Regions from separate parts of the Nitrincola salilacus genome, predicted to be linked through region 3. Evidence: predicted binding sites of a transcription regulator. Region 3 holds the regulator's gene; each other region holds the start of a gene.

Region 1 (4,338 bases), 690 kb from region 3:
CACCATAACTAGTGTTAAATTAAACATATTCACATGTGTGCTCTGTCCTAAGTGGCTGAACGCAACTCATAAAAAGAAAGCTTGGGGTTGATTGAATCATGTCAGGTATCCTGGATAGTGTAAACCTACGTACTCAGATGGTCGGGCAGAACCGCCTGGAGCTGCTGCTGTTCAGTCTGGAAACATCGCAGCGTTATGGAATTAACGTGTTCAAGGTGCGCGAGGTACTGCAGTGCCCTGATTTGACAGAAGTGCCGAGGCAGACAACTGTTATCAAGGGGATGGCCCACATCCGAGGTGAAACCATTCCCGTGCTGGATCTGTCAGAGGCGATCGGTCGCCGGCCGATTCCAGAAGAGGATGAGCGCACCTGCTTTCTGATTGTGGCCGAATATAACAAGCGTACTCTGGCGTTTCTGGTACGCAAGGTTGACAGAATTCTGAATACCAATTGGGATCAGATCATGGCACCGCCGGCTGAGATAGGAACCGATAACTACCTGACTGCCGTATTTGAGCATGAGGGCAAGTTGATCGAGATCATCGATGTTGAACAGATCCTGGCTGATCTCTATCCTGCACCGACTGATGTCAGTGAGGAGGTAGCCAACAAAGATGTTCGCCAAGAGGCGCATCAGTATCATGTGCTGATATGTGATGATTCTGCTGTTGCACGTAATCAGATGCAGAAAAGTCTCGAAAGTCTGGGGTTGAAGGTGACGATCGCCAAGAACGGTCGCCAAGCCTGGATGCTGCTGAAGGATATGGCTGACAAGGATGTGGATGTGACAGAGCACTTTCTGATGCTGATCTCTGATATCGAGATGCCGGAGATGGATGGTTACACGCTGACCTCCATGATCAGAGGTGACAGCCGGATGCAGAAGATGCATGTTGTGTTGCATACATCACTCAGTGGCGGATTCAACGTCTCGATGGTGAAAAAGGTCGGTGCCGATGGTTTCCTGGCCAAATTCAACCCTGATGAGCTGGCAGGTGTCGTCGTCAGGCGTATGCAAGCGGTCAGATAACCTGACCCAACTTGAGGCTGATTGAGTGAAAAGCGGATTTACGATCTCAACTGACGAGTTCAGAAGTTTCAGCCAGTTCCTGGAAAAGAGCTGTGGTATTTTGCTGGCCGACCACAAACAGTATCTGGTTCAGAGTCGTCTGAACCGGATCATGCAGCAAGAGGGCTTCAGTAGTCTGTCGGAGTTGGTATCCAAACTCAGTCAGTATGGTGGAACGACACTGAAAGAGCAGGTTATCGATGCGATGACAACCAACGAAACGCTCTGGTTTCGTGACATCCACCCTTTCGATATCCTGCGTGATAAACTTCTGCCTGAGATGACGGGTAGTGGCTCTCAGAAGCTTCGACTCTGGTCCGCTGCCTGCTCGACGGGGCAAGAGCCCTACTCCATCAGTATGGTGATGGAGGAGTATAAGCAACTGAAGCCAGGTGCTTTAATGACGGCGCCGGAAATAGTGGCTACGGATATCTCAAGCAGTGTGCTGAATCAGGCGCGGCGTGGAGAGTACGAGATGCTGGCACTGGGGCGGGGGCTGTCACAGGATAGACTCAAGCGCTTTTTTCAACAGTCTGCTGATGGTGTCTGGCAGGTTCGGCCCGAAATCAAGAGTCGGGTCAAGTTTCAGAGTCTCAACTTGCTCGGGCAGTACTCAACGCTGGGGCAGTTCGATATTATTTTCTGCCGTAACGTATTGATCTATTTCTCTTCTGATGTGAAAGCTGAAATTCTTCGCAAGATGCGTAAACAGCTTAAAACAGGAGGGTATCTGGTTCTGGGTGCGTCTGAATCCCTGTCTGGCATGCCAGATATCTACAAGATGATCCATTGCCGTCCTGGTATCATTTATCAGGCGATTTGATGCCGCTTCTACTCTCCAGGTTTCCATATTTGCCGCTAAGGCGGTAATTCATTGCCGCTTAGGTGGCAATGAACTTTAAAAAATCCCCTTTATGCATTAAAAATCAATAATTTAATAGTTATGGTATGTCTTTTGCATTTTTCTGTGCAATATGAGCTTTATGCTGTCGTAAAAGAACTCAGAGGCAATCATGGCAATTAACTTCGATAATGCACTTGGTATTCATCCTGACGCGCTGTTATTGCGTACGCGCCGTAGTGAGATCATTGCGAATAATATTGCCAATGCCGATACACCGAACTTCAAGGCGCGTGATATTGATTTCAGTGCTGTGCTGAAGGGAGAGCAGGCGGTACAGGAACCGGTTGCCCTGAAAGGGACTAAAGCAGGTCATTTCTCTGGGTTGATAGCGCCTGATTTTGCGGCGGATCTGCTCTACCGCCAGCCACTCCAGCCCTCCATTGATGGCAATACGGTGGAAGTGCAGGAAGAGATAGCACGTTTTACCGAAAACTCTATCCGCTTTCAGGCATCCTTTGAGTTTTTGAACAGCAAGTTCAGTGGCCTTAATTCAGCGATCAAGGGTGAGTAATCATGTCTTTATCTAACGTATTCAATATTGCCGGCTCTGCCATGAGTGCTCAGACGATTCGTTTGAATACAACGGCCAGTAATATGGCCAATGCTGAAAGTGTCAGTTCAAACGAAGGTGAAACCTATCGTGCGCGTAAGCCAGTTTTTGCACTGCGTGCACCAGAGGAGTCTGTTTTGCAAAGTGGTGAAGCGGGTCTTGCGCCTGGTCAGGGCGTTCAGGTACTGGATATTGTTCAGAGCCAGGCAGCATTGCGTCAGGCCTATGAGCCGGACCACCCGATGGCAGATGAGCAGGGTTACGTGTTTTACCCCAATGTGAACATCATGGAAGAGATGGCCGATATGATTTCGGCGTCACGCTCTTTCCAGATCAATGTTGATGTGATGAATACAACCAAACAGATGCTGCAGAAAGCGCTGACGCTGGGTCAGTGATCAGTGTCAGGGTTAGCTATTAAAGTTAAATAGAGGGGCTCTCATGAGCACTATTAACGGTACTGGTCAAAATGTTTTTGACAAGATAAACCAGAATAACCAATCAGAAGCTCAGAAAGCCAAAGGGCCGGGCGACGAAAGTCAGATGTTCATGAAGCTGATGATTGCCCAGTTGCAGAACCAGGATCCTACGAGTCCGGCTGAGACAACTGATTTCATGCAGCAGATCTCCAGTATGACCATGGTTGAGAGCATGGCGAACATGAGTAATACGGTAGAGAGCATGAGTAACTCGCTGTTGAGTTCTCAGGCGGCATTGCAGGCTTCAGCGATGGTGGGGCGAAATGCTTATGTGAAAACGGATACCGGTATTTTGACTGAGGATCGTGCCGTCAGGGGCATGGTGCCGCTTGAAACCAGCGTGTCTGATCTGAAAGTGTCAGTCTATGACGGTGCAGGGAATCTGATAGATGCTGTGAATATGGGAAATCAGTCTGCAGGTGAGCATAACTTCGCCTGGGCTGGTTTGGATATGCCTCCAGGAAAATATCGTTTTGTTGCAGAGGCACGCCAAGGTGACGGTGAGTATCAGACAGTAGAGAGTTATATCGCACATACCGTCAACAGTGTGACGCTGGGGCAGAACGGTATCGGTATGAAAGTTAATACAGATGGCGGTTCGGTTGGTATCAACGACGTCAGACAGATTGGATAAATGAGAGGTTAGCCATGTCATTCAATACCGCCATTACAGGTCTCAAAGCCGCCTCAACCATGCTGGATGTTACGGGCAATAATATTGCCAACACCAGTACCGTCGGGTTCAAGTCATCACGCACTCAGTTCGGTGATATCTATGCGACATCGGTTGTCGGTGCTGGATCGAGCAATACACCGGGCTCTGGTGTGACAGTATCCAATATATCGCAGGACTACAGTGCCGGTACTATTGAGTTCACGAATAACAACCTGGATCTGGCGATCAATGGCTCCGGTTTTTTTCAGCTGGATGATGGTCAGGGTGGCGTAACGTATACCCGAGCCGGTAACTTTGAGCTGGACAAGGATGGTTCCATTGTTTCGCAAAGCGGTAAGTTTTTGCAGGGTTATGGGTTGGATGAGCAGGGAAACCGTCTACCGATCGGTAATCTGGCGGTGACCCAGAAAGAGAGTCCGCCAAAGGCAACGGAAAGCATTGATCTGTCTTTCAATATTGATGCTCGGGAGGATGCTTCCTTACTGCTGCCCAACTATGATAAGGATCAGCCGGGCTCTTTCACCTACACAACAACCGTGCGTACGTTTGATAGTTTGGGTAATGAACATACCATCAAATACAACTTTGCTGAACAACGACCGGTGCGTGAGTATTTCGAATTCACGGTCGGTAATATTGATGATGTGCTGGTCTCGGGT
Region 2 (4,338 bases), 1.3 Mb from region 3:
CCGCATGGCGAGTACTCCAGCTGTCCGGGGTGCTGAAATAGTCGGTGATGAAACTGGTGACAGCTGTCTGGCTGGCGATATGGGAATCGGCGCAGCTGCTGACGCCGTCGGCAATGACCGCCGCGGCACCCTTTAGCAGTAGTGCCTGATCGTCTGGGGCATGGGCGGCAAAGGCATCCTGATTCTGTGGCTTGATGCCGGCAATCGACTGGCCGCCGAAGCGGATTTTCAGTCTGGCCTGCACACTCAGGGACTGATTCATCATCGTGGTTCCAAAACCTCAAAAAGGAGCGAAGCCCTGCTGGGGCTTCGCTCCCTGTTAACTGCCTGTCAGCATGCAGATCAGGAGACTCTCATCAGGAGACTCTGATCAACTCGACACTACCGTCTGCATTGACTTCGGCCATGTGTCCGCGGGGTTCTTCCAGCAGCAACAGAGTGATAAAGCCGAGCACCGCAGTAGCGGCAATGACCATGAAGAAGGTTTGGTAGCTGACCATGGACAGCACGGTGAGATAGAACACCGCACCGACGTTACCGTAGGCGCCGGTCATGCCTGCCACCTGACCGGTGAGGCGACGCTTGATCAGCGGTACCACCGCGAAGACCGCGCCTTCGCCAGCCTGTACAAAGAACGAGCAGGTCATGGCGGCAATAACCGCCAGTACCAGCGGCCAGCTGCTGTCGATCACCGACATCACGGCATACCCGATGGCCAGACCCGCTGTCAGTACCAGCAGGGTGGCCTTGCGGCCGAAGCGGTCACTGATCAGGCCACCGGCAGGACGGGACATCAGATTCATGAAAGCATAGCCCGAAGCGAGCAGACCTGCATAGACCATGTTCAGTTCGAAGACATCGGCAAAAAACAGCGGCAGCATGGAGACCACAGCCAGCTCAGAACCAAAGGTGGCGAAGTAGAGCACATTCAGTACCGCGACCTGCTTGAACTTGTAGCGATGCATCTCCGGTACCGGCTGGGTGAAGATCTCTCGGTTAACGAGGTAGGCGCAATAACAATCGTAAAAGAAGAAGGCCACCAGACCGATATAGACGAAAAGGGCCGCGGTGCTGCTTAGGATCGAGACCCCCTGGGGTGAGAGTTTCCAGCACAGCAGTATCAGTGCCGCATAGAGGGGGATCTTCATGATCAGCAGGAAGACGAAGTCGCCCTTGCTGGTGACTTCCAGGCCACCGATACGCTTGGGCTTGAAGTAGGTCGAGCCCTTGGGGGTGTCGGACACATTGAAGTACCAGACGAAGCTGAAGATCAGGGACATCAGGCCAGTGATGCCCACGGCATAGCGCCAGCCGTCGTCACCGCCGAATATCAGCGCCAGAGTCGGCAGCAGCATGGCGGCGGCGGCAGAACCGAAGTTGCCCCAGCCACCGTAGATGCCCTCGGCGGTGCCCAGCTCATTGGCCGGGAACCATTCGCTGACCATGCGGATACCCACCACGAAGCCTGCTCCGATAAAGCCCAGCAGGAAGCGGGCGACAGCGGCCTGGGTGAAGTCCTGGGCCAGGGCGAACATGAAGCAGGGCAAGCTGCAGAAGAGCAACAGTGTTGCATAGACATTGCGTGGACCGTATTTGTCGGTGAGCATGCCGATCAGTACCCGGGCCGGTATAGTCAGGGCGACGTTGAGGATCAACAGGGTTTTGATCTCGTCGGAGGTCAGTCCGAGGGAGGTCTTGATCACGCCCAGCAAGGGTGCAAAGTTGAACCAGACAAAGAAGGTCAGGAAGAAGGCGATCCAGCTCATATGCAGGATCTTCATTTTCCCGGTAAACGAGAACAGATTGAACTTGGTGTGAGCAGTCATTGTTTTACATCCATCGCTGGGTCCACAAGGGCAAAAAAAAATGGCGTTCAACGATCCCCCCGCTAGAGGGAGTGTTGAACGCCATTGTTCAAAATTGGTGCATTTAACGATCGGGAGGCCTTTTTTCGGTGCGCTTCGACAGGCCTGTTACCCGTCAATGAGCCCTCAGCAACTTTGCTGTGGGGCAGAGCGCCGTATTAGCCGCTTTCTCGCCATCTGATACCTTGTTTGAATGCAGATACTGTGCCATCTCTGTTTTTTTGGTCAGATTATTTTTTCCACGATGGCGGTGTTAATCAGTGTCGACCAAAGGCTGCACAGTGACTTCAGGAAGGCCTTGGCCAACAGACAATCAGGCAGTGCCAGAATAAAAGTTCTCATGGCCGAGGATATGGGTAATCAGGTAACGTTAAATATATGCGTGTAGGAGCCCTTAAATACCAAGTTTGACTTGCCGTATTTAACTAGCTAGCATTACTGTTGGAAAGTGCTCGTCTAGGAGATTGAGCTTTAGTTAATTGTCAAAAGGAGCTTGACCCAACATGTCTATCGGAATTGTCTCTTGTAGCCAGGCACGTCAACAGCAGCGATTAATCCAACAACGTCTCGAAAATCAACTCTCAGCAGAGTTCCGGCTCAATAAAAGTACTTTGATTGCTTTGAATCTTCCACACACCTTAGCGGTTTGGATTGAATATAAGCGGCAATCGGGTTTACAGAATACACAAATATCTGAAGCTTTTTCGTAACTATTCAGCCATTATAGACCCAGCAGGTTTATTTATTATCATCGGCAGCATTCATAAAAGGTAACAGCTCTCCTTTAAAAAGTGATGCCATAGCCTGCGAGCCGCTGACTCCTTGCTTGCGTGCAGTCGATAAATAACTCCGGACACGACAGAAGATATGAGCACCTTCCAGCGACCGGAAGCACCCTGATATTTTCTGCTGCACCTTGAGCATCCGGATATCCCGTTCACCTTGGTTGTTGGTAAAGGGCACATGGGGATCCTCTAAAAATCTAAGCACATCGGCTTCGAAGTTCCTCAGCCTCTCAAGTAGATTTCGTGCCGTTGAGCGCTTAAGGCGACCGCGTTTGCCGTCTCGTTGTACTTCATCGGGTGGCGGACATTCAATATCCGCTTTCTTTAAACAGTCTCTATAAGCTTTACGCCAACCTTCCGCTTGATCGGCAGGTACTGACCCGCCAGCATTGATGACGGCATCATTCATGGTGCACAGTAATGTCTGCATGCGCTGTGCCCAGGCTTGTTTGTCCTGCTCCCAGACGCGTTCAAGTTCACGCAAATGGTGAGCATTACACAGTGCATGCTGGCAATCGGTATAGCGGTAATAGGGTTTCCAGTGATCATGACACAGCGTACCGGTAAAGCGCGGTAAGATGCCGATCTGATCCATGGCTTCACTGCCTCGTTTTGAGTGAGGTGCTAACCACGTGAGTGACTCATTGGATGCACAATGCAGCCAATGACGCTTTCCACCAATATTGATACCGGTTTCATCGGCATGGATCACCTGCGCCTGAGTCAGACGCTGTTTGACCCATGACTCAAACGGCGCGGCTTTATCGAAGGCTTCTTTATTGAAGTTAAATAACGAACCGACACTTAACGGAATACTGAGCTGATCTTCAAAGTACTCACGTACGCGGTCATACGGCAGTAACTGATACAGGGATAAGTAAACCGCATGAGCCTTTAATACAGGGCCATATTGAACTGACGATTTCACACCCTCTGGAAAGGGCGCGGTGACACGATTACCCTGTTCATCTTCAAGGATTTCAGCACGGTACTCTGTGACGAGACGACTGATATCGATATCAAAGACCTGCCGAGTCTCATAGCCAGCGAACGTGTAAGTGCTCCCCTTGGGCAAGGTGCGACGATCGATTTTAACAACGTTGATCTCATCTGGATCATCCACGGGTTGTAATGTTTTCCCGATACGCCCCTGTTGGCCGCCGGGTTTACGATCACTTTTAGCGCGTTCTTTTTTAACGCGATCAGGATCCTGAGACGGGGGTTTGCTGCTATTGCGACTGTTGGTGTTGACGCGTCCTAGCAGGATTGGAATGATTAACAGGAGTATCTCAAACGTTGATCGTAACGATGGAGAAATAGATGCATCATCTTTAAGTTGCTGCCTTGCATTCGCTATGATCGCGTCGACATCAATATCACTGATCTTCATGAGATAGACCTGAATCCTGCTGTTTGATGGCTTATTATCGCACGCTTTTTTCAGATCGGATTTTTCGCTCTGTGATGCGTTCTAAGCGGTTTTAAGCATTCATCCTCGCAGGGAGTGATATCGTCTGATCTGTAACGACTGCGGGGCTAAATGGTGCGCTTGGTAAGTACATATGATGGAAGCCAGGGCGGCGATGAGATCTGGACGTTTTTAGCCAAAAACACTGTCAAGTACTTTTTTAGTTATTTTGGGCTGAATAGATACGCTTTTTCTAAACTTGATAGTGGTAATGCAAGCT
Region 3 (4,338 bases):
GCTGACTGAAATGACCAGCAAGACACTCGGCAATATACACGGAGCGATGTTGTCCGCCGGTGCAGCCTATGCCGATGGTGAGATAACTGCGGTTATCGCGTGCGAAACGGGGAATCCATTTTTCCAGAAAACCTCGCAGGTCATCCAGCATCTCCTTTACTTCCTCAGACTGCTCGAGAAATGCCTTGATCTCGGTGTCCAGCCCTGAGTATTGACGCAGTTCCGGGATCCAGTAGGGATTAGGAAGAGCGCGGACATCGAAGGTGAAGTCTACATCCAGGGGGAGGCCATGTTTGAAGCCGAAGGATTGAAACTGCAACGACAACGACTGTTCCGGTCTCTGAGCAACACGCAGCTTGATGGAGTCGCGCAGCTCATAGAGCGTCAGCCTCGAGGTATCCATACGAATATCAGCCAGGCTGGCAATCGGTTCGAGCAGTAGTCTCTCTTTTTCGATCGCTTCTTTCAGCCCCGCACCACTGCTGGTCAGCGGATGCTTACGGCGAGTGGCATTGAAGCGTTTGAGCAAAGTGGCTTCACCGGCATCAAGGTAGATAACTTCACTGCTGAGATCTGGAATCTGGCTGATACTGCGCAAAATATCCGGTACCTGACGCAAGTTGCTGACCAGATTGCGGGCATCTATGCTGACGGCCAATCGTTCAGGACGATCTGGCGCCAACAACATCTGACCAATGAGTTCCGGCAGGAGCAGGGCTGGAAGGTTGTCGATACAGTAAAAATCGATATCTTCCAGTGCCTGCAGGGCGGTGCTTTTGCCCGAGCCGGAGCGGCCGCTGAGGACGACCAGTTTCATCTGTTAACTCCCGTTACCCGAGGTGGCCACCAGCGCCTGATAAAGCGAGTGACTGTCGGTACAGTTGCGCAGAGTTTCACGCACATCGCTGTTGCTGAAAAGTTCGGCAATGCTGGCCAGAGTCTGAAGATGTTGTGCGGCTTCATTTTCCGGTACCAGCAGGCAGCACAACAGATCAACCGGTCGGTTGTCGATCGCATCGAAGTCGATGGGTTGCTCAAGTGTTATGAGCAGCGCCAGCGCTTGTTCACAGCCGGGAAGGCGGCAGTGCGGAATTGCCACACCATCACCTATCCCGGTGCTACCGAGTCTTTCGCGATTAAGCAGACCACTGAAGATTTCTTCAGTTTCCAGTCCTTCGATCTGGGCAGCGAGGGTATCGCTGGCCAGTTCGAGGACTCTTTTCTTGCTGGCCGCATCCATGTGGCATAGTGTTCTGGATTCGGTCAGCAGCTCGGAGATATGCATAGGGTAATGTCGGTCTTGGTTAGTGGGTTATTTGAAAGACTTCATTTTTTCCTTGTGCTTGATAACCTGCCGATCAAGTTTATCAACCAGCCCATCAATTGCGGTGTACATGTCATCCTGTTCATCTGTCGCAAACAGTTCTCCACCTGCTAGATGTACATCAGCTTCTGCTTTCTGGCGGGTTTTTTCAACAGTGAGGATAACCTGAACATTGGTAATGTTATCGAAATGGCGCTCCAGCTTTTCAAATTTCGCATGCACATATTCGGTCAGTGCATCAGTCAGCTCTACATGATGGCCAGTGATATTAATCTGCATAAGGCTTCTCCTTGTTGTCAGGCACGATAAGGTTTGTTCTGTGCCTGTTTGTTATTAAAGCAAACGCTTGCGCTCATTAGAAGGTGGTATGCTCAGCGCTTCGCGATATTTTGCGATAGTTCGCCTTGCGACGTTAATGCCCTGTTCTTTCAGCAGTTGAGCGATCTTGTTGTCACTCAGTGGTTTTGCGCTGTTTTCACCTGCAACCAGCTTCTTGATCAGTGCACGAATAGCGGTGGAGGAGGCGCCTTCACCGTCAGCAGTCGTGACCTGGCTGGAAAAGAAATATTTGAGCTCGAAGATGCCGCGCGGTGTATGTATGAACTTTTGCGTGGTGACCCTGGAAATGGTGGACTCATGCATGGAAACAGCTTCCGCAATGTCGTGTAGCACCATGGGCTTCATTGCCTCCTCACCGAAATCCAGAAAATCTCGCTGTCTTTCGACGATTTCGCTGGCAACCTTCAGTAGTGTGTCATTGCGGCTGAGAAGGCTCTTCAAGAACCAGCGAGCTTCCTGTAGATGACTTTTAAGATAGTTGTTATCGGCGCTGTTGTCAGCCCTTCTGATCAAATCTGCGTATTGAGTGTTGATGCGCAGTTTTGGCGAGGTGTCAGGATTCAGGGTAACAATCCACTCGTCACGGTGCTTGCTGACAATGACATCAGGGATCACATATTCAGATTGACTGGAGATGATGCTGGAGCCCGGGCGCGGATTCAGTGACTGAATCAGTGAGATGATCGATTGCAGATCATCTTCCTTGACGCGCAGTTTACGCATCAGGCTTCGATAGTCGTGGCTTGCCAGAAGCGGCAGATGATCCGAGGCCAGCTTTATCGCTTCTTTGCCCCAGGGTAGCGAGGATCCAAACTGTCGCAGCTGGATGATCAAACACTCACTGAGATCGCGAGCCGCTACGCCGGGAGGATCGAACTGCTGGATACGATGCAGAACGGCTTCTATTTCATCCAGCTCGGCATCGCCAAAATAATCAGGTTCCTGTTCTTTGAACTGCTCGAGCAGTTCTTCGGTTGAAACCTTCAGGTAGCCATCGGTGTCGATGCCGTCAATGATGGCTTCAGCGACCATGCGATCAGCATCGCTCATTGGCGTCAGATTTAACTGCCAGTTCAGATGGTCCTGCAGGGTGTCTTCGCGGGTATCATTCTCGTTGTCTGGCCAGTCGTCGGATGATGCACTACTGCTCTGCTGCTGGTATGTGTCATCCCAACTGCTGTCTGTAGCCAGTTCAGAGGGGATCTGTTCGCTCCATTCACTGTCGGTATCCGGGCCGTCAAAACTGTCATCACTCTCGGCCCGACTGTCAGTACTCTCCGTATTGCTCTTGCTGACAATCTCTGAGTTACCGGATGGCTGAAACTCATCCTTCTCATCGTAGCTTTTGCTGTCATAGCTGTCTTCGTGCGCATCTTCGTAAGAGGTGTCGTAGGATTCCTCTATCGACGCGGTCTCTGGCTCATGCTCCTCTTCGCTGACCTCCAGCAGTGGATTGTTTTCCAGCGCCTGCTGTATCTCCTGCTGCAGATCAAGCGTCGACAGTTGCAGCAGCCGTATCGCCTGCTGCAACTGAGGTGTCATCGTGAGATGCTGGCCAATCTTGAGATGTAGCGCTTGTTTCATATGCCAGTATTATCACTTGAGGTTAGACGGTGGATAGTGGTCATCATAGCCTGAACTGTTCGCCCAGATAGGCTGATCTGACCTGCTTATTCGCCATGATTGTCTCGGGATCTCCCTCTGCGAGGATGGCTCCTTCACTGACAATGTAAGCGCGTTCACAGATATCGAGTGTCTCCCTGACATTATGATCGGTGATCAGAATTCCTATACCGCGACTCTGCAGATGGCGAATCGTCTGCTTGATATCATTGACCGAAATGGGGTCAACGCCGGCAAATGGCTCATCCAGCAGTATGAAGGTGGGCTCTGTTGCCAGTGCCCGGGCAATTTCGACGCGTCTCCTTTCGCCACCCGACAGCGCCATACCGGGACTGTTGCGGATGTGCGTGATATGAAACTCCTGCAGCAGTGCTTCCAGTTGCTCTTCACGATCGGCCTTGCTCATCTCCTTGCGTGTTTCCAGAATTGCCATCAGGTTATCACGTACACTGAGCTTTCTGAAAACCGAGGGCTCCTGAGGCAGATAACCGACTCCTCGCTGTGCACGGCCATGCATCGGCATGCCTGTGACATCATCCTGATTGATACGGATATGGCCCTCATCCGCTGCCACGAGACCGACAATCATGTAGAAGCAGGTGGTTTTGCCTGCGCCGTTGGGGCCGAGGAGACCCACGATCTCTCCCTGGCTGATCTTGAGTGATACATCACGCACAACCTGACGGCCTTTGTAGCTCTTGGCCAGATGGAGTGCTTCAAGCATTGCCATAATCAGTTTCCACTGCTTCTGGGTTGAATGACCATTTCAACACGCTGCCCACCACTTTCGCTACCGAATGCATCCACAACCGCCTGATCCATGTTGTATACGATACGTTCGCCGGTGAAGTTGTCGTTACCCTGAACCACACGGGCCTGATTGGTGATGGTGACCTGCTGCTGTGTAACGTGGTAATTCATGTTCTGGCCGTAAGCTTTGGTCAGTGGCTGCCCCTCGCGGTGCTGTTGATGGAACTCAGCAGGGGTGCCGGTTGAGATGATGCGTTCAATTTCGCCATCGGATGAACGACGCAGCTCTACACGGTCTCCCA
Region 4 (4,338 bases), 190 kb from region 3:
TCGATCCCATGCGCCCAGCCATGAAACAGCACCAGCATCAGGGCCGCAACCATCGCCACTGGATTGCTGCGCTTGAAAAAGAGACAAGCGGCTATTACAAACAGTGACAGCAGTATTATCTCCTCGACTCCAGCACCCCAACCGGTCGCCAGCCCCAGCAGCGCACCACCGAGCAGGGAGATGATCGCACCGGCATAGAGCGCCAAGCGTTTCTGAGCCACCATCCAGGCTCCCATTGCACCCACACCCAGCAGCATCAGCAGATGATCCAGGCCGGTCAACGGATGTAACAGCCCTTCAACAAAGCCATGACTGAGATGAACACCTGCATGGGCCAGCGCCAGTGGAGAGCTCAACAGAGCGAGGGTAAAAGTCATCGTCTTGATCAGTTTCATGCGTATTTCCTTCTGTCGGTCGTCAGTGCAGTGATCCTGCTATTCATCGTCATCATGCTTGTGATGATCGTGGTGATGGCCTTGTTGATGGTTGTGTTGATGATCATCCTGATGTCCGCCATGATGATGGCCACCATGCCCATCACCGGCATAGGCTCCGGCCTCTGGTTCAAAAGGCGCGGTTTCACAGGTCACGCTCAATCCCAAACCTTCTACCATCGCATCCAGAACATGGTCATGCTGATAGCGCACAAATCCCGGTGCTATCTGCAGCGGCACATGGCGGTTGCCCAGATGGTAACTGGCTCGCATCAGGGCAAAGGGATCATCACTATAGAGAGTGGATACCGATTCAGGCGCCGCCTTGATCACCACGATCAGCCCGCACTCACTCGCCAGCAGATCACCACCGCGCAGAATCTGGCCCCGCGGCAAAAACAGCCCCGCTTCACGGCCATCATCCAGGGTCACCCGCAACCGGCTGCGAATCCGCTGGTCTATCGGCAGACTGAGGCTGACATTCGCCTGTGCTGCGTCATCCAGTTTTCGGGTAAATCGAATCATTGTGCCTATCCTTTAAAAACTGCGTATAAACGTGAAAGCCCGCTTCTGAAACAGCGCTTCTAAAACAGCTCACCTAAAAAAACGCACCTAAAACAGCTCACCTAAAACAAAAAGTAGCGCTGCGCCATCGGCAGGCAGTCTGCCGGTTCGCACACCAGCAATTCACCATCGGCGCGCACCTCATAGGTCTGGGAATCAAGCTCTATCAGCGGCTGGTAGCTGTTCAGGATCATCTTATCCTTGGTCACGGTACGACAGCCGCGCACCTCACCGATCCGGCTGCGCAGCCCCAGATTCTCATGCACACCCGCCGCAATACCTGCCTGCGACAGAAACAGCATCGAGGTGCTCTGTACCGCACGCCCGATGGAACCGAACATGGGGCGATAATGAGAGGGCTGAGGGGTCGGGATGGAAGCGTTGGGATCACCCATCGGCGCCATCGCAATCATCCCACCCTTGATGATCAGACTGGGCTTGATACCGAAGAAGGCGGGTTTCCAGAGCACCAGATCCGCCAGCTTGCCCGGCTCGATGGAGCCGACCTCGTGCGCGATACCGTGCGCCAGTGCCGGGTTGATCGTATATTTGGCGATGTAACGCTTGATGCGGTTATTATCATTGCGGGACGTGTCGCCACTGAGTGCTCCCCGCTGCACCTTCATCTTGTGCGCCGTCTGCCAAGTGCGGATGATCACCTCACCGACACGCCCCATCGCCTGGGAATCGGAGGCAATCATCGAGAATGCCCCCAAATCATGGAGAATATCTTCGGCTGCAATGGTTTCACGCCGTATCCGTGATTCCGCAAACGCCACATCCTCAGCAATCGACGGATCAAGATGATGGCAGACCATCAGCATATCCAGATGCTCATCCACTGTATTAATCGTGTAGGGTCGGGTCGGATTGGTGGAGGACGGCAGAATATTGGCTTCACCACATGCCTTGATAATATCCGGCGCATGGCCGCCACCCGCCCCCTCGGTATGATAGGTGTGAATCACTCGGCCACCGATGGCAGCCAGCGTATCCTCGACAAATCCCGACTCGTTCAGGGTATCGGTATGGATCGCGACCTGCACATCCATCTCATCCGCAACACTCAGACAGCAGTCGATGGCTGCCGGTGTGGTACCCCAGTCTTCATGCAGTTTGAGCCCCATCGCGCCCGCTGCTACCTGCTCGCGCAGCGCCTCGGGCTGGCTCGCATTACCCTTACCGAGAAAACCCAGATTCATCGGCATCGAATCAGCCGCTTCCAGCATGCGATGTATATTCCATGGGCCGGGTGTACAGGTGGTGGCGTTGGTGCCTGTGGCAGGGCCCGTGCCGCCACCAAGCATCGTGGTAACCCCGGAGCTGAGTGCTTCTTCAACCTGCTGCGGGCAGATAAAGTGAATATGCGAGTCGACGCCACCCGCCGTGAGTATCTGTCCCTCACCGGCAATCACCTCCGTACCTGGCCCGATCACTATCGTGACGCCAAGCTGTACATCCGGGTTACCCGCCTTGCCAATGCTGACAATTCGGCCATGTTTGATGCCGACATCCGCCTTGACGATACCCCAGTGATCGATAATCAGGGCATTGGTGATCACCAGATCCATGGTTTCGGCATCAGGGCGTTGGCTCTGCCCCATGCCATCGCGGATCACCTTACCCCCGCCGAACTTGACCTCATCACCATAGATGGTGAAGTCTTTTTCAACCTCCAGCCAAAGCTCCGTATCAGCCAGCCTCAGGCGATCGCCGGTTGTCGGTCCAAACATTTCGGCATAGGCCTGCCGGGAAATCGTTGCCATGTTCACGCACTCCTGTCAGTTGCTGCAGCGCTCAGAGCGCGCCCATAATCTGGCCCTGAAATCCATAGACTTCGCGCTTACCGTCATAGGCCACCAGCTCAACCGTTCGGCTCTGGCCCGGCTCGAACCGAACAGCCGTACCCGCTGCTATATTAAGGCGATAGCCACGCGTGGGGTCACGATCAAAGCGCAGTGCCTGATTGGTTTCAAAAAAGTGATAGTGAGAGCCGACCTGCACCGGTCGATCACCGGTATTGGCGACCTCCACCGTCAGGGTGTCGCGACCGACATTCAGCTCAATATCACCTGCCATCACCTGCATTTCACCGGGAATCATGCTGCTCTCCTCAGATAATCGGTTCGTGGACAGTCACGAGCTTAGTGCCATCCGGGAAAGTGGCTTCCACCTGAACGTCATGAATCATCTCGGCTATCCCTTCCATCACCTCATCACGCGTGAGCAGGGTACGGCCATAATCCATCAACTCTGCTACTGTTTTTCCATCGCGCGCCCCTTCCAGAACCGCGGCACTGATATAAGCAATCGCTTCCGGGTAGTTCAACTTCAGGCCGCGCGCCTTACGCCGTTCGGCCAGAAGACCTGCCGTAAACAGCATCAGTTTGTCTTTCTCGCGTGGGGTCAGCTCCATCAGTCAGCTCCTGCTTGTTTTCGCTAGACTAGTCTTGGCTAGGCTTGTTTTGGCTAAGCGAGTCATCACTCAGTTCGGTGTATCTGACGGTACTTTTGCAAACTGCGTACCAAAATGGCGCACAACGCGAAATCAGCCAGTTCGGGAGAGGTTCACGGGATATGCTGCTTCTGGGGGAAACGAATGCGCACGAAAAAAGTGCACATTAAAAAGCACTCACCTTTTATGCACTAAAACGATGCGCAAATAAGAGTGTAAATTGTAATGACTTCAGGTAGACCAGATACGCGGCAGGCAGGCCTCCCTGCCAAACACCTGTGGACGAATCATTTGCCAGATACTAATCATGATGCGCTGCATCGATTCGGTACGGTTACCCAGCAGTCGGACCACCAACACACCATCAACACAGGTCGCTGCCGAAACAACCTGGGGCGATTCAACCAACAGCTCTCGAATCGGCTCAATATCAGGAAGATTCGGAGCGTAAATAATCATCGTGCCGCTCATCGGATGCTGTCGCAGACCGGATGCCGAACGGATCAGTTGATCCCCTTCGGTGACCAGTTGCTCAATCAGGACAGGCTTCCCCTCCAGCATCAGCGTCAGACCTGCTCTGACCTCCCCCGAGGTGAATACCTCATCGATCACCGGACGCCCGAGGCACTGCAGCTCCCAGCCGATAAAGCGACTGCTGGCTGCCAGTTCCAGGCGGGTATCAAGCTGTGCAATCGCGCCGGGGAAATAGATATTCTCATGAGGAAACCACTCCAGAGCACCATCCTGATCCACCACCAGATGCTGGCGCTGCTGAGCCAGACGACCGTCAGAGCGATAGAATTTGGTTGCACCGGGCGTCGTTAGCAGCGCGTGTGCACCCTGCTCAACCCGGAGGTTGATCTGCAATTGATCTCCACCCACGAG

What was found. Region 3 encodes sigma-54, which starts transcription at its own class of promoters, with help from an activator protein. Its sites were predicted from a motif close to TGGCACNNNNNTTGCTNT; they were not measured.
Region 1: the regulator sigma-54 is predicted to act here: its motif matches at 2,015-2,032, upstream of flgB (flagellar basal body rod protein FlgB).
Region 2: the regulator sigma-54 is predicted to act here: its motif matches at 2,058-2,075, upstream of ACK3CJ_RS00220 (NarK family nitrate/nitrite MFS transporter).
Region 4: the regulator sigma-54 is predicted to act here: its motif matches at 3,509-3,526, upstream of ureA (urease subunit gamma).

Annotation. Positions count from the first base shown of each region.
Region 1 is NZ_CP176580.1:4,217,949-4,222,286, reverse strand. Features, by position in the region: gene flgA (flagellar basal body P-ring formation chaperone FlgA) at 1-27, opposite strand, end outside; gene ACK3CJ_RS19445 (chemotaxis protein CheV) at 99-1,031, shown strand; gene ACK3CJ_RS19440 (CheR family methyltransferase) at 1,057-1,893, shown strand; gene flgB (flagellar basal body rod protein FlgB) at 2,084-2,485, shown strand; gene flgC (flagellar basal body rod protein FlgC) at 2,488-2,922, shown strand; gene ACK3CJ_RS19425 (flagellar hook assembly protein FlgD) at 2,966-3,637, shown strand; gene ACK3CJ_RS19420 (flagellar hook-basal body complex protein) at 3,652-4,338, shown strand, end outside.
Region 2 is NZ_CP176580.1:47,865-52,202, forward strand. Features, by position in the region: gene ACK3CJ_RS00215 (protein kinase domain-containing protein) at 1-265, opposite strand, end outside; gene ACK3CJ_RS00220 (NarK family nitrate/nitrite MFS transporter) at 357-1,826, opposite strand; gene ACK3CJ_RS00225 (hypothetical protein) at 2,369-2,575, shown strand; gene tnpC (IS66 family transposase) at 2,604-4,040, opposite strand; gene ACK3CJ_RS00235 (hypothetical protein) at 4,191-4,338, shown strand, end outside.
Region 3 is NZ_CP176580.1:3,528,074-3,532,411, reverse strand. Features, by position in the region: gene rapZ (RNase adapter RapZ) at 1-817, opposite strand, end outside; gene ptsN (PTS IIA-like nitrogen regulatory protein PtsN) at 821-1,285, opposite strand; gene hpf (ribosome hibernation promoting factor) at 1,313-1,603, opposite strand; gene ACK3CJ_RS16330 (RNA polymerase factor sigma-54) at 1,658-3,247, opposite strand; gene lptB (LPS export ABC transporter ATP-binding protein) at 3,291-4,016, opposite strand; gene lptA (lipopolysaccharide transport periplasmic protein LptA) at 4,019-4,338, opposite strand, start outside.
Region 4 is NZ_CP176580.1:3,334,789-3,339,126, forward strand. Features, by position in the region: gene ACK3CJ_RS15475 (HupE/UreJ family protein) at 1-395, opposite strand, end outside; gene ureE (urease accessory protein UreE) at 435-959, opposite strand; gene ureC (urease subunit alpha) at 1,061-2,764, opposite strand; gene ACK3CJ_RS15490 (urease subunit beta) at 2,796-3,101, opposite strand; gene ureA (urease subunit gamma) at 3,112-3,414, opposite strand; gene ACK3CJ_RS15500 (urease accessory protein UreD) at 3,685-4,338, opposite strand, start outside.